Regions from separate parts of the Kitasatospora sp. NPDC051984 genome, predicted to be linked through region 2. Evidence: predicted binding sites of a transcription regulator. Region 2 holds the regulator's gene; the other holds the start of a gene.
What was found. Region 2 encodes HspR, which represses chaperone genes until heat shock. Its sites were predicted from a motif close to TTGAGNNNNNNNNNCTCAA; they were not measured.

Region 1: the regulator HspR is predicted to act here: its motif matches at 5,802-5,820, upstream of lon (endopeptidase La).

What each region holds. Positions count from the first base shown of each region.
Region 1 is NZ_JBIUCB010000001.1:664,489-672,550, forward strand. It holds gene ACIHEI_RS03045 (multifunctional oxoglutarate decarboxylase/oxoglutarate dehydrogenase thiamine pyrophosphate-binding subunit/dihydrolipoyllysine-residue succinyltransferase subunit) at 1-2,436, opposite strand, end outside; gene ACIHEI_RS03050 (ATP-binding protein) at 2,726-3,865, opposite strand; gene ACIHEI_RS03055 (response regulator transcription factor) at 3,944-4,678, opposite strand; gene ACIHEI_RS03060 (rhomboid-like protein) at 5,038-5,733, shown strand; gene lon (endopeptidase La) at 5,843-8,062, shown strand, end outside.
Region 2 is NZ_JBIUCB010000003.1:147,259-155,320, forward strand. It holds gene ACIHEI_RS07235 ((Fe-S)-binding protein) at 1-719, opposite strand, end outside; gene dnaK (molecular chaperone DnaK) at 1,044-2,891, shown strand; gene grpE (nucleotide exchange factor GrpE) at 2,888-3,478, shown strand; gene dnaJ (molecular chaperone DnaJ) at 3,615-4,766, shown strand; gene ACIHEI_RS07255 (heat shock protein transcriptional repressor HspR) at 4,774-5,292, shown strand; gene ACIHEI_RS07260 (helix-turn-helix domain-containing protein) at 5,500-6,507, shown strand; gene ACIHEI_RS07265 (hypothetical protein) at 7,087-7,698, shown strand; gene ACIHEI_RS07270 (LuxR C-terminal-related transcriptional regulator) at 7,706-8,062, opposite strand, start outside.

The DNA.
Region 1 (8,062 bases), on a different contig from region 2:
GATGTCGCCGCGACCGATCAGCGCCTCGGTGTACAGCTTGCGCACCGAACGCTTCTTGTCGATCAGGTCGTACATCAGCGGCTGGGTGAACGACGGGTTGTCGGCCTCGTTGTGACCGCGGCGGCGGTAGCAGATGAGGTCGATCACGACGTCCTTGTGGAACTGCTGACGGAACTCGAAGGCCAGCCGCGCGACGCGGACCACGGCCTCCGGGTCGTCGCCGTTCACGTGGAAGATCGGCGCCTCGATCATCCGGGCGACGTCGGTGCAGTACATCGACGAGCGCGAGGAGGTCGGGGCGGCGGTGAAGCCGACCTGGTTGTTGACCACGATGTGCACGGTGCCGCCGGTGCGGTAGCCGCGCAGCTGCGACATGTTCAGGGTCTCCGCGACCACGCCCTGGCCCGCGAAGGCCGCGTCGCCGTGGATCTGGATCGGCAGCACCGGGAAGGTCGTGCCGCCGAAGTCCAGGATGTCCTGCTTGGCGCGGGCGATGCCCTCGACGACCGGGTCGACCGTCTCCAGGTGGGACGGGTTCGCGGCCAGCGACACCTTGATGGTCTCGCCGTCCAGGCCGGTGAAGGTGCCCTCGGAGCCCAGGTGGTACTTCACGTCGCCCGAGCCGTGCATCGACTTCGGGTCGAGGTTGCCCTCGAACTCGCCGAAGATCTTGCCGAACGGCTTGCCGACGATGTTCGCCAGCACGTTCAGGCGGCCGCGGTGCGCCATGCCGATGACGGCCTCGTCGAGGCGGTGCTCGGCGGCGGCGTCGATGGTGGCGTCCAGCAGCGGGATGAGCGACTCGCCGCCCTCCAGCGAGAAACGCTTCTGCCCGACGTACTTGGTCTGCAGGAAGGTCTCGAACGCCTCGGCCGAGTTCAGCCGGCGCAGGACGCGCAGCTGCTCCTCGCGCTCCGGCTTGGTGTACGGCTTCTCCAGGCGCTCCTGCAGCCACTTGCGCTGCGCCGGGTCCTGGATGTGCATGTACTCGATGCCGACGGTGCGGCAGTACGTGTTGCGCAGCAGGCCGAGGATGTCGCGGAGCTTCATCATCTTCTGGCCGCCGAAGCCGCCGACCGCGAACTCGCGCTCCAGGTCCCACAGGGTGAGGCCGTGCGTGGTGACGTCCAGGTCGGGGTGCTTGCGCTGCATGTACTCCAGCGGGTCGGTGTCGGCCATCAGGTGGCCGCGGACCCGGTAGGAGTGGATGAGCTCCATGACGCGCGCGGTCTTGTTGACCTCGTCGTCGTGCGTGGTCGCCACGTCGGTGGCCCAGCGCACCGGCTCGTACGGGATCCGCAGAGCCTCGAACACCTCGTCGTAGAAGTTGTTCGCGCCCAGCAGCAGCTGGTGGATCGAGCGGAGGAACTCGCCCGAGGCCGCGCCCTGGATGACCCGGTGGTCGTAGGTCGAGGTGAGCGTCATGATCTTGGAGACGCCCAGGCGGGCCAGGGTCTCCGGGGAGGAGCCCTGGAACTCGGCCGGGTACTCCATCGCGCCGACGCCGACGATGGTGCCCTGGTTCTGCATCAGGCGCGGCACGGAGTGCACGGTGCCGATGCCGCCCGGGTTGGTCAGCGAGACCGTGACGCCGGTGAAGTCGTCCATGGTCAGCTTGTTGGCGCGGGCCCGGCGGACGATGTCCTCGTAGGCCTGCCAGAAGCCGAAGAAGTCGAGCGTCTCGGCCTTCTTGATGGCCGCGACGACCAGCTGGCGGTCGCCGTTCGGCTTGACCAGGTCGATGGCGAGGCCCAGGTTCACGTGCTCGGGCTTCACCAGGTAGGACTTGCCGTCCTCCACCTTGTAGCTGTAGTTCATGCCCGGGTTGGCCTTCACGGCCTGGACCAGCGCGTAGCCGATCAGGTGGGTGAAGGAGACCTTGCCGCCGCGGGCGCGCTGCAGGTGGTTGTTGATGACGATGCGGTTGTCGATCAGCAGCTTGGCGGGCACCGCGCGCACCGAGGTGGCGGTCGGAACCTCCAGCGAAGCATCCATGTTCGACGCCACGGCCTTGGACGGGCCGCGCAGCTGCACCAGCTCCGGGCCCTCGGTGGCGGCCTTCGCGGCGGCGGCCGGGGCCGGAGCCGGGGTCGCGGCCTTCGGCGCGGGCGGCGCGGCGGGAGCGGCGGCCAGCGGCGCGGGGGCCACCGGCTGCGCGGGCGCCGGGGTGGCGGCCGGAGCGGCATCGGCGGGCGCGGCCGGAGCAGCGGCAACAGGAGCGGCAACGGGGGCCGGCTGGGCGCCGACCGGGGTTGCGGCCTGGGTCACGGGAGTCACCTCGGTACCGGGCTTGTAGTCGGCGAAAAAGTCCCACCAGGCACGGTCGACCGAAGCCGGGTCCTGGAGGTACTGCTGGTAGATCTCGTCGACGAGCCACTCATTGGGGCCGAAGCCAGTGGAGCTTGCCGAGCTGGGGGTTTCTTGGTGTGGCGACACGGGGCAACCGCCCTCTTCCGCTTCCTTTTGGGATGGTGGACAGCGGGGATTAAGGCTACGCCTCCGACCAGTGATCGCGCAGTCCCCGATGGTCAGGCGTCGCCCAGATCACATCGGTGGACCGGATTTTGGCTGGAACTGTGCGTTAGAGATGCCGGAAAGCAGGGAACCCGCGGCCGGGGCGATCACTGCCATACCGAGTGAAAATCGGACGAACAGGCGGGCCGGGACGGTCCGTTGACTGTCCCGGCCCGGCCTCGAACGCGGTTTGTACCGGTTCCGCCACAAACTAGACGGCGATCGCGCTTTCACCCGGCAGGGTGACCTCGATCCGGCAGCCCGCGGCGGCCTCCGCCACCCGGATCCGGCCGCCGTGCAGGTCCACCGCCCAGCGGGCGATGGCCAGCCCGAGGCCGGTCCCGCCGTCACTGCCCGGGCCGAGCGCCGTCGGCGAACCGCTGCGGCCGAACCGCTCGAATACCCGCTCCCGGTCGGCGACCGGAATGCCCGGACCCTGGTCCTCCACCTCCAGCAGCAGCCCGCCGCCCTCCGCCGCCCGGGCCCGCACCGTCACGGTGCCGCCGGCCGGCGAGTGCTTGCAGGCGTTGTCCACCAGATTGGCCACCACCTGGTGCAGCCGCTCCGCGTCCGCCACCGCCGACAGCTCGGCCGGCTGTACGTCGACCGCCAGCCGCACGTCCTCGCGCCGGGCGTACGCTCCGCCCGCCGTCGCGCCGTCCACCGTCACGCCCCGCAGCACGCCGTCCAGGAACTCCCGCACCTGGAACGGGCGGCAGTCCAGCGGGACGACGCCGTCGTCCAGCTTCGACAGGTCCAGCAGGTGGGTGACCAGCCGGCCCAGGCGTTCGGTCTGCTCCAGCGCGGTGCCCAGGTTCTTCGGGTCCGGCTTCACCACGCCGTCCACCACGTTCTCCAGCAGGCCGCGCAGCGCCGCGATCGGCGTGCGCAACTCGTGCGAGACATTGGCGATCAGCTCGCGGCGGTGCCGGTCGGCGGCCTCCAGGTCGCCGGCCATCCGGTTGAAGGTGTCGGCCAGCTCGCCGATCTCGTCCCGGGAGGACACGTCCACCCGGGCGGTGTAGTCGCCCTCGGCCATCGACCGGGCCGCCGCCGTCATGTCCCGCAGCGGCGCGGTCAGACCGTTCGCCAGGAACTGCATGAACAGCAGCGAGGCGATCAGCGAGAAGATCATGATGATCCGGATCTGGGTCTCCGACCGGATCGCCACCACCACCATGCCGGTGGCCAGCACCACCGAGACCACCACCAGCATCGCCAGCTTGCCCTTGACCGAGCGCACCGGATCGAACGGGCGGATGTCGGCCCACACCCGGCGCGCGGCGCGCACCGCCAGCGGGGGCTGCGGGGTCGGCTCGGCTTCCCCGTTGCGTTGCTGTGGAAAGGTCATGTGTCCCCAGAACTCGTCCCCCGTGCACGACCGGACCGCCGCGCGGGCCCCCCGGAGGCCCGGACCGGCGGCTCCGGGTCAGGACAGCGGAGCCTCCAGCGCGTAACCCACGCCGTGCACCGTACGGATCCAGCTCGCACCGATCTTCCGGCGCAGCGCCTTCACGTGACTGTCGACCGTGCGGGTGCCGGACGCGTCGGTCCAGTCCCACACCTCGGCCAGCAGCTGCTCGCGGGTCAGCACCGCACGCGGCTGCGCGGCCAGGCAGGCCAGCAGGTCGAACTCGGTCGGCGTCAGGTGCACGTCGCCCGAACCCAGCCGGACCCGGCGCTGCACGTGGTCGATCTCCAGCTCGCCGAAGCGCAGGCTGCCGAGAGCCGGCGTGCGGGCCGCCTGCTGGGCGCGCTCCACCCGGCGCAGCAGCACGTTCACCCGGGCCGCCAGCTCGCGCATCGAGAACGGCTTGGTCATGTAGTCGTCCGCGCCGACGCCCAGACCGACCAGCAGGTCCGTCTCGTCGTCCCGCGCGGTCAGCATCAGCACCGGCACCGGGCGCTGGGCCTGGATCCGGCGGCACACCTCGAGGCCGTCGAAGCCCGGCAGCATGATGTCGAGCACCACCAGGTCGGGCTGCCAGGTGTGGAACCCGTCCACTGCGCCCGGCCCGTCGTGGGCCACCGCCACCTTGAAGCCCTCGGCTCCCAGGCGCGCCGCGATCGACTCCGCGATGGTCGGCTCGTCCTCCACGACGAGCACCCGTCGCTGGGTACCCACCGGGCCACTGCTGATCGTCTCTTGCTGAATCTCTGTCACGGTCACGCCACCGCCCCCAGGGCTGCGGGCCGGCCGTCTGTGGGGACGGGCGGGCTCCGCGTCGTAGTCGTCTCAATCCGTCTTGGGCTGTTGCCCCGCCCGCCGGTGCTGCTCCTGGCAGCGTACGGACGCCGTCCCCGCCCGGGTGGGCTGACCGGATGATTCCGGCCGCGGACCGTCATGCTTGGCAGGTCCCCGATCGGACGGGCACGGGCCAGTACCTTACCCAAAGCGCTTGCGACCTGTAACGGTACGTGTGCGAGCGGCATATGCACGGACAGTGGTCTTCACAGGACTTACCCAGACACCTCTCACCTGCCACCCGTATCGTGGGGCGGACGAAGCGTTCGGGAGGCACGATGACCAGCGCGGAACTGCGACGACGGCTGATCCGGCCGGGCCTGCGGGCCGTCCCCACCCCCCGGACGAACCCGTTCGCGCTCGGTTACCTCGGCCTGCTGCTCGGCACCACGCTCTACGCCCGCTTCGGCGACCCCGACACCGTGCACCGGCTCCAGTCGGTGTCCTCCACCGACGCGCACAACCTGCTCGTCCACCCCGTGGTCTCCCTCATCGGCAGCGGCCTGTGGGTCGCCGGCTCGGTCTGGGCGCCCTACCTCTGGGCCTTCCTCTGCACCGTCGCACCCCTTGAACGACGGGCGGGGGGAGTCCGTGCCCTCGGCGTCTTCGGGGCCGGGCACATCGGCGCGACGCTGCTCTCGCAGGGGGTGGCCGTGGCGAGTGTGGCCCGCGGGGCGGCCGGGCCCGATGTGCTGGACGCGATGGACATCGGCGTCAGTTACGGGGTGCTGGCCTCGCTCGGCGGGCTGGCCGGACTGCTGCCGCGGCCCGGGCGGGCCGTTGCGCTGGGCGCGGGGCTGGCGTTGATCGGGCACCAGCTGCTCTCCGACCCCGATCTGGTGACTTCGGTCGGGCACCCGGCGGCGTTGCTGTTGGGTGTGGCGATGTGGCCGTGGCTGAGGCGCGGCAGGGGGCCGCGCGGGCCGGAGCGGGCGTGGGCGTGGAAGCGCTCGACGGCCGTCGCGGAGGGCTGAGACATCCACCCTGAGTCCCCTTCGCTCAGGGTGAACACCCGGAGGGGAACAACCGAGGCGTGCCAAACCTTAGTCAGGTCAGCTCAACTTCACTGACTGGGGAGAGATCATGGCATCGACGTCCATTCCGCTCACTCTGCCCGTGCTGCCCCTCGACGACGAGGTCGTGCTCCCTGGCATGGTGGTTCCGCTGGAGCTTTCGGATCCGGAGGTGAGGGCTGCCGTGGAGGCGGCCAGGGCGGGGAGCAACGGGGGGAAGCCGCAGGTGCTGCTGGTGCCGCGGCTCGACGGGTCGTACGCGGCGGTGGGTGCGCTGGCGACGGTCGAGCAGGTCGGGCGGCTGGCGGACGGTGACCCGGCGGCGCTGGTACGCGCGGTGCGCCGGGTGCGGATCGGCAAGGGGACGACCGGGCCGGGGGCGGCGCTTTGGGTGGAGACCACGCCGTTCCAGGAGTCGGACGCCGGGCTGCCGGTGGCAGGTCGGGCGGCCGAGCTGGCCAAGGAGTACAAGGCGCTGTCCACCAAGTGGCTGCGCAAGCGCGGGGCATGGCAGATCGTGGACCGGGTGGCCGCGATCGAGGACATCGGCGAGCTCGCGGACAACATCGGGTACGCGCCGTTCGCCACCGCCGAGCAGAAGCTGAAGGTGCTGCTGGAGGCCGACCGTCAGGCCCGGCTGGAGTACGCGCTGGGCCTGCTGCGCGAGCACCTCGCGGAGGAGGAGGTCAACGACACCATCCGCAAGGACGTCGAGGAGGGCGTCGCCAAGCAGCAGAAGGAGTTCCTGCTGCGCCGCCAGCTGGAGGCCGTCCGCAAGGAGCTGGCCGAGCTGAACGGTGAGGCGGGTACTGAAGAGGATGACTACCGGGCGCGGGTGGAGGCGGCCGAGCTGCCCGAGAAGGTCCGGGAGGCGGCGCTCAAGGAGGTCGACAAGCTGGAGCGTTCCAGTGATCAGTCGCCCGAGGGCTCGTGGATCCGCACCTGGCTGGACACCGTGCTGGAGCTGCCGTGGAACGAGCGCTCCGAGGATTCGTACGACATCACCGCCGCGCATGCCGTGCTGGACGCCGACCACACCGGTCTGGCGGACGTGAAGGACCGGATCGTCGAGTACCTGGCCGTCCGCAAGCGCCGGGCCGACCAGGGGCTCGGCCAGATCGGCGGCCGGCGCGGAGGTGCGGTGCTGGCGCTGGTTGGCCCGCCCGGTGTCGGCAAGACCTCGCTGGGCGAGTCGGTGGCCCGCGCGATGGGCCGGTCGTTCGTCCGGGTGGCGCTGGGTGGCGTCCGGGACGAGGCGGAGATCCGCGGCCACCGGCGGACGTACGTGGGCTCGATCCCCGGCCGGATCGTCCGGGCGATCAAGGAGGCCGGGACGATGAACCCGGTGGTGCTGCTGGACGAGATCGACAAGGTCGGCTCGGACTACCGGGGCGACCCGGCGGCGGCGCTGCTCGAGGTGCTGGACCCGGCACAGAACCACACCTTCCGGGACCACTACCTGGAGGTCGAGCTCGACCTGTCCGACGTGGTGTTCCTGGCCACCGCCAATGTGCTGGAGGCCATCCCGGAGCCGCTGCTGGACCGGATGGACCTGGTCCGGCTGGACGGCTACACCGAGGACGAGAAGGTCTCCATCGCCCGCGACCACCTGCTGCCCCGCCAGCTCGCCAAGGCGGGCCTCGCCGCGGAGCAGCTGACGGTGGACGAGGAGGCGCTGCGCCGGCTCGCCGCCGAGTACACCCGGGAGGCGGGCGTCCGGAACCTGGAGCGGTCGATCGCGCGGGTCCTGCGCAAGGTCGCCGCGCAGACCGAGCTGGGCGAGCGCGAGCTGCCGGCCGCGATCGGCCCGGACGACCTGCGGGCGCTGCTGGGCCGGCCGCACCACGTGCCGGAGTCGGCGCAGGAGCCGGCCGAGCGTCGCACCGCGGTGCCCGGAGTGGCGACCGGCCTGGCGGTCACCGGAGCCGGTGGTGACGTCCTCTACATCGAGGCGTCGCTGGCGGACGCGGAGACCGGCTCGACCGGGCTGACGCTGACCGGGCAGCTGGGCGACGTGATGAAGGAGTCGGCGCACATCGCGCTCTCCTACCTGCGTTCGCGCGGCGCCGAGCTGGAGCTGCCGGTGACGGGCCTGCGCGAGCGGGGCATCCACCTGCACGTGCCGGCCGGCGCGGTGCCGAAGGACGGCCCGAGCGCGGGCATCACGATGACCACGGCGCTGGCCTCGCTGCTGTCGGGGCGCAAGGTGCGCACCGACGTGGCGATGACCGGCGAGGTGTCGCTGACCGGCCGGGTGCTGCCGATCGGCGGGGTCAAGCAGAAGCTGCTG
Region 2 (8,062 bases):
AGGAAGCGGTGCCAGGCGACACCCATCGACGGGTTGATGCCGATGGTGGTGGCCCACGCGAACGAGATGACGATCTTCAGCATCGCGAACAGGTAGATCAGGTTGACCAGGGTGCCGTGGGCGGTGCCCTCGAACGCGGCGACGATCGGGTACGAGATCAGGTACGTCGGGTCGTAGGAGGTGACGCCTTCGAGGGCGCCCTCCAGGCCGCGCAGCATCATGATGCAGATGCCGATGCCGAGGATCGTGTACTCGACGTAGAACGCCTGCCAGGCGATCGAGCCGGCGAACCGGGACTTGCGGCCGGACCGGGACGGCAGGCTGAGCAGCCGGATCACGATCAGGACGGCGATACCCAGGGTGGTCAGCGTGCCGATCAGCTCGACGAAGATGTTCCACACCAGCCAGTGGCCGATGACCGGCAGCGCGAAGTCGGCGTCGAAGAGCTGACCGAAGGCGTTGACCAGGGTGAGGATCAGCGAGAAGAAGCCGACCGCGACGAACCAGTGGGCGACGCCGACCACGCCCCACTTGTTCATCCGGGTGTGGCCGAGGAACTCCTTGGCCACGGTGGCCACGCGCTGCGCGGGCTGCCCGAATCGGGTGCTGTCGGCGGAGCCGGTGCGCACCACCTTGTAGATGTACAGCGCCGCCCGGGCGGCGAGCGCGGTGCCGATCACGAAGGTGACCAGCGAGATGACGATCGCTGCTAGCTGCATCGGCTCTCCGTCTTCAGCGGCTTCTGGTCCGGGTTCTCCCCAGCTTCCCAAGTCTTCCCAAGAGTGTACTGGTCGGTAACTTTGAGGGTAGACGCGCCGGACATTACCGCGCGTTAACACCCGTCCAGAAGATGTTCAAGGTATGGCGGCAGTCACTATGCCCAGACTCACCCGTTCGGAGCACCTCCACGTCCCGGTCGGAGAGCCTCGCGACATAAGCGCTCAGTAAAGTTGAGCCACCTCAACTCAAAGCTGTTGACGGTTCGGGCGACCTCGTGCATAGTTGAGCCTGTACTGCTCAACTTCTCCCCGGAGGTATTCACGATGGCACGCGCGGTCGGCATCGACCTCGGTACGACGAACTCCGTCGTCAGTGTTCTTGAGGGCGGTGAGCCCACGGTCATCACCAACGCCGAGGGTGCTCGGACCACGCCGTCCGTCGTCGCCTTCGCCAAGAACGGCGAGGTGCTCGTCGGCGAGGTCGCCAAGCGCCAGGCGGTCACCAACGTCGACCGGACCATCCGTTCGGTCAAGCGCCACATGGGCACCGACTGGAAGATCGGCATCGACGGCAAGGACTTCACGCCGCAGCAGATCTCCGCTTTCGTCCTGCAGAAGCTCAAGCGGGACGCCGAGGCCTACCTGGGCGAGACGGTCACCGACGCCGTCATCACCGTCCCGGCGTACTTCAACGACTCCGAGCGCCAGGCCACCAAGGAGGCCGGCGAGATCGCGGGCCTGAACGTCCTGCGCATCGTCAACGAGCCGACCGCCGCCGCCCTGGCCTACGGCCTGGACAAGGACGACCAGACCATCCTGGTCTTCGACCTCGGTGGTGGCACCTTCGACGTGTCGCTGCTGGAGATCGGCGACGGCGTGGTCGAGGTCAAGGCCACCAACGGTGACAACCACCTCGGTGGTGACGACTGGGACCAGCGCGTCGTCGACCACCTGGTGAAGGTCTTCCAGTCCGGCCACGGCGTCGACCTGTCCAAGGACAAGATGGCCGTCCAGCGTCTGCGCGAGGCTGCCGAGAAGGCCAAGATCGAGCTGTCCTCCTCCTCGGAGACCTCGATCAACCTGCCCTACATCACGGCCTCCGCCGAGGGCCCGCTGCACCTGGACGAGAAGCTCACCCGCTCGCAGTTCCAGCAGCTGACCGCCGACCTGCTGGACCGCTGCAAGGTCCCGTTCCACAACGTCATCAAGGACGCCGGCATCGCGCTGTCCGAGATCGACCACGTGGTCCTGGTCGGTGGCTCGACCCGTATGCCGGCCGTCGCCGAGCTCGTCAAGGAGCTGACCGGCGGCAAGGACGCCAACAAGGGCGTCAACCCGGACGAGGTCGTCGCCATCGGCGCCTCCCTGCAGGCCGGTGTGCTGAAGGGCGAGGTCAAGGACGTCCTGCTGCTCGACGTCACCCCGCTGTCCCTGGGCATTGAGACCAAGGGCGGCATCATGACGAAGCTGATCGAGCGCAACACCACGATCCCGACCAAGCGCTCCGAGATCTTCACCACCGCCGAGGACAACCAGCCCTCCGTGCAGATCCAGGTCTACCAGGGCGAGCGCGAGATCGCGGCGTACAACAAGAAGCTCGGCATGTTCGAGCTGACCGGCCTGCCGCCGGCCCCCCGCGGCCTGCCGCAGATCGAGGTCACCTTCGACATCGACGCCAACGGCATCATGCACGTGGCCGCGAAGGACCTCGGCACCGGCAAGGAGCAGAAGATGACCGTCACCGGCGGCTCCTCGCTGCCGAAGGACGAGGTCAACCGCATGCGCGAGGAAGCCGAGCGCTACGCGGAGGAGGACCACAAGCGCCGCGAGGCCGTGGAGACCCGCAACCAGGGCGAGCAGCTCGTCTACTCGACCGAGAAGTTCATCGCGGACAACGCCGACAAGCTCCCGGCCGACGTCAAGACCGAGGTCGAGACGGCGATCACCGAGCTCAAGGAAGCCCTCAAGGGCGAGGACATCGCGGCCATCCGCACCGCCACCGAGAAGGTCTCCACCACCGCCCAGAAGCTCGGCGCGGCGCTGTACGCGCAGGCCGACGGCGCGGGTGCGGCCACCGGTGCGGCCGGGGCCGGCGAGGCCGGTGCCAAGGACGACGACGTGGTCGACGCCGAGATCGTCGACGACGAGAAGCCCAAGGGCGGTGCGGCATGACGGAGAAGCCGCAGGGCGAGCAGCCCGGCGACGACTCCGCCGCCGAGGAAGCCGTGCTGAAGGCCGCCGAAGAGGCTGTCGCGGGTGCGGGTGCCGACGAGCTGGCCGCCGCCAAGCGCGAGGCCGGCGAGCGCACCGCCGACCTGCAGCGTCTCCAGGCGGAGTACCAGAACTACCGCAAGCGGGTCGAGCGCGACCGGGCCACCGTCCGGGAGATCGCGGTCTCCAACATCGTGGAATCGCTGATCCCGGTGCTGGACGACATCGGCCGGGCCCGCGAGCACGGCGAGGTGACGGGTGGCTTCAAGTCCGTCGCCGAGTCGCTGGAGACGGTCGTCGCCAAGCTCGGGCTGCAGCAGTTCGGCAAGGAGGGCGAGCCCTTCGACCCGACCATCCACGAGGCGCTGATGCACAGCTACTCGTCGGACGTCACGGAGGACACCTGCGTGCAGATCCTCCAGCCCGGGTACCGGATCGGCGAGCGGATCATCCGCCCGGCGATGGTCGCGGTCGCGGAGCCCCAGCCGGGCACCCAGACCACCGGCGAACCGGACGAGGACAAGGCTGACGGTTCGTCCGACAGCTGAGTAGAGTCCCTGTGCGCTGCGGAGTCGTACGTCGTCCAGTACGGCGGCCGGCTCCGCAGCGCCGTATCGGGGCTCTTCCCAACAACACGCTTCACCAACAGACTTACGGGATTACGGGAGGTGGCGGTCAAAGGCCATGAGCGCTAAGGACTACGTGGAGAAGGACTACTACAAGGTCCTCGGCGTGCCCAAGGACGCCACCGCCGCCGAGATCAAGAAGACGTACCGCAAGTTGGCCCGGGAGTTCCACCCGGACGCCAACAAGGGCGATGCCAAGGCCGAGGAACGGTTCAAGGACATCTCCGAGGCGTACGACGTGCTCTCCGACGAGAAGCGCCGCAAGGAGTACGACGAGGCGCGCTCGCTGTTCGCCGGCGGCGGTTTCCGGCCTGGCGGCGCGGGTGGCGCCGGCGGCGGCTTCGACTTCGGCGACCTGTTCAACGGCGGCACCGCCGGCGGCAGCGGCGGACTCGGCGACGTGTTCGGCGGCCTGTTCAACCGCGGCGGCCGGCAGACCGCCCAGCCGCGGCGCGGCGCGGACGTCGAGACCGAGGTCACCCTGAACTTCGAGGAGGCCGTGGACGGCGCGACGGTGCCGCTGCGGATGACCTCCCAGGCGGCCTGCCGGGCCTGCGCCGGCACCGGCGCCAAGACCGGCACCACCCCCCGGGTCTGCCCGACCTGCGTCGGCGCGGGCACCGTCAGCCGGGGCCAGGGCGCGTTCGCGCTCTCCGAGCCGTGCCGGGACTGCAAGGGCCGCGGCATGATCGTCGACGACCCGTGCACCGTCTGCCACGGCAGCGGCCGGGCCTCCTCGGCCCGCACCATGCAGGTCCGGATCCCGGCCGGCGTGCAGGACAGCCAGCGGATCCGACTCAAGGGCAAGGGCGCCCAGGGCGAGCGCGGCGGCCAGCCCGGCGACCTGTACGTCACCGTGCACGTCGACCCGCACCCGGTGTTCGGGCGCAAGGGTGACAACCTCACCGTGACGGTGCCGGTCAGCTTCCCCGAAGCCGCACTCGGCGGCACCATCGAGGTGCCGACCCTGAACGGACCGGCCGTGAAGCTCAAGCTGCCCCCGGGCAGCGCCAACGGTCTGACCATGCGGGCCCGCGGCAAGGGCGCCACCCGCAAGGACGGCACCCGGGGAGACCTGCTGGTCACCGTCGAGGTCGCCGTACCCAAGATCGTCAGCGGCGACGCACTGAGCGCACTGGAGCAGTACCGCGAGGCCACCGCCTCGGACGACCCGCGAGCCGCCCTGTTCAAGGCGGCGGAGGGAGCGTGAGATCCCGATGAGCCCCCATCCCGGCAGCCCGCGCGGCGCCGAGGGCCGGATCGGCGCCGGCATCGGCGAGGGCCTGCCCGGCGCCGGCCGCCGCCCCGCCGGTCCGCCGACGTACGTCCTCACCGAGGACACCCCGGTCTACGTGATCTCGGTCGCCGCCGAGCTCTCCGGCCTGCACCCGCAGACCCTGCGCCAGTACGACCGGCTCGGCCTGGTCTGCCCGGACCGCACCGCCGGGCGCGGCCGGCGCTACTCCGCGCGCGACATCCAGCAGCTGCGCGAGGTCCAGCGCCTCTCCCAGGACGAGGGCATCAACCTGGCCGGCATCAAGCGGATCATCGAACTGGAGAACCAGGTCGCCGCCCTGCAGTCCCGGGTCTCCGAACTGGTCGACGCCCTGGAGGGCGCCGCCGCCACCCTGCAGCAGCGCGAGGCCGCCGTGCACGCCTCCTACCGCCGTGACCTGGTGCCCTACCAGCAGGTCACGCAGTCCAGCGCCCTGGTGGTCTGGCGCCCCAAGCGCTGACCGACCCGACCACGAACCGTCGACATTCCTGCCCACCGGGGGGTGTCGGCGGTTTCGGTGTGCTGCCAGAGTCTTGGGAGAGGACGTGCTTCCGGCTCCGCTCCGATTCGGTAATTCGGCGGAACCGAGCGCCCTTCGCTCTATGATGCGGGCCGGAAGACGCTCCCGAACTGCCGGAAGCCCCAGCTCAGGCAAGGAGTCATGGACATGAGTACTGAGCAGAGGAGCAGTGCCGTCACCCCGGCCCTGTCCCCGGAGGCCAGGTCCCTCTACGTCCGCGCCGTACAGACCGGAGGCAGGCTGACCGAGCGCGATGCCGGCAGCCTGTCACCCGGTCAAATCGACGGCCCCTTGCAGGAGTTGCTGGCCATCGGCCTGCTTCAGGCGGAGGTGGGACCGTCCGGCACCTACGCCGTGAAGGATCCCCAACAACTGGCGGAATCGCTGACGCTGGAGCTCCAGCAGGAAGCCGGCGAAATACTCCGGCGCTCGGTCTCGATCCACCACACCCTGCAGGACCTGAACCGGGAATACCAGAGCTACATCAGCCGCCCGGAGGCCGGCGGTTCCATCGCATACGTCCAGGGCCGCGGGAACATCAACCAACGGCTGGCGACGCTGATGGCCAACGGTGCGAAGGAAATGCTCACCGCGCAACCCGGCGGCGGCCGCGGCGAGGACGCGCTGAAAATCGCGATCGCCCGTGACCTGAAATTCGTGGAACGCGGCGGCACGATCCGCACGATCTACCAGCCCAGCGCCCGCTATTCGAACCCGACGGTCAGTTACGTCCAGGCGGTCACCCAGGAAGGGTGCCAGGTCAGAACACTCGACGAAGCCTTCGCCAAACTCATCGTCATCGATCGCCAGGTCGCGGTCGTCACCGTGGGGGACGAGGAGAACCGCGATCGCGCGGCGTTCATCCGGGACGACTCGGTCATCGACTACATCGTCGGGGTGTTCAACAGCCAATGGGAACGGGCAATTCCGTTCACCGGCGACCACGGAATTCCACCCCTGGTGGTCACCCGAATGCGCCGGCAGATCGTGCGAATGATGCTGGAAGGGATCGCCCATCGCACCATTGCCAGGCGGCTGGGCCTCAGCGAACGGACGCTGGCCCGGCACATCGCCGAAATGCGCGAGGAATACGGGGTCGACACGCTGTTCCAGCTCGGCTGGAAACTCGCGCAAACGGAGGGGCCGACGGCCTGACGCCGGCGGCCCCTCCGTCCTGCGCTTCAGGGCTCTACCAGTGGCTGTCGAGGGAGGCCACCTGGGTTTCGGTGGTCTGGGACGCAAACCAGTGAGAGTCCGCGCTCGCCGGGGCGGCCCCGAGGAACACGGCCATGCCCAGGAGGAGCGCCGAGATCAGGATACGGCGGGCCTTCAGCACAAAATCACCCCTTTCGGACAAATTCATCGCGAGCACCGTTCACCGAACGGCGCCCGCATCAATTGGCACCCATATGATTACTCATCAACTGCCTCGCCGTCACCTACCGGGTGCGGCGGCACCGCCCGGGCTGTGAAATGTGCATGTCGGCACTAAGAAGTCCGGATGATGGATAGAGGTGTCATCTGTCCGCCAGGCAGCCAGATGCCACCATGCGCCAGTGGACTCCCTGACACCCGGCGATGGACGATCAGCTAGTCGTAACCAAAGCGGCATGATCAGCGAGTTCCACGTCGGTCCGCTCGACCCCGAAGTGCGGCAATCTTCGGGCCCGCACCGCTTCCACCGGACAGGGCCTTCCGGACCGAGCCGGCCGAATCACCACACCCGGAGTCGACATGACTGAGCCCCACCTGCAGTACCAGGCCTCCGAGGGGCGACGCGCACGGGTCTTCCTCGCCGCGCCCCTGATGCGGCTGACCGGGCCTGCGGACAGCGTGGTGACGCTGGCCAGCCGGACCAGACTGACCACGCTGCGGAGCACGCTGCTTCGCAGCGGAGCCGCGGTGTACAGCGCCCACCACAGCGACGCGTGGACGGTGGCCGGGAAGGCGCCGGAGCAGCGGGTCCCCTCGGACTTCCGGGCGATGCAGAGCGCGGACCTGGTGTTCGCGTACGTCGGCGCCCCGCTGTCGGCCGGGGTCAGCCTGGAGCTGGGCTGGGCGTCGGCGCTGCGCAAGCCGATCGTGATGCTGGTGGACGAGGCGATCACCCACAACCCGCTGATCGCCACCATCGAGCAGGTCTCCCCCGTTCTGCCGCTGGTCTTCGACGACACCTGGTCGCAGGAGGCGCTGCACCACACCGTGGAGACCGCGCTGGACTGGGCCGGCATGGCGCTCTCGCTGCGCAGCGGCTTCTGGACCGCGCCCGGCGAGCAGTTCCCGCGTCCGCGCCGTGAGCACGCCGCCCCGTACGGCTTCTGGTCCCCGGAGATCGCCACCGGCTGATGCCCGGTCAGGCCGGTGGCGCGGCCGGGCCCTCGGCCGCGCGCATCTGCCACCCCAGCTGGAACAGCGTCTCCGCGTCGTGCAGTTCGCGCAGCCGGGAGATGTGGCCCGCCACGGTCCGTTCGGAGAGGCCGAGGCGGGAGGCGATCGAACGCTGCGTCAGGCCCTGGGCGAGCAGCCGGCCGACCTGTTCGTGGACCGGTACGACGCTCTCGCCCTCGCGGTCGGCCGAACGCCAGCGGACCCGTTCGGCCCGCTCCCAGTCCCGTTCGAAGGCGGCGACCAGGAACGAGACCACCGCCGGGTCCTCGACCAGCGCGGCGCTGGAGTTGTCCGCCGACGCCGGGACGACGGCGATCCGGCG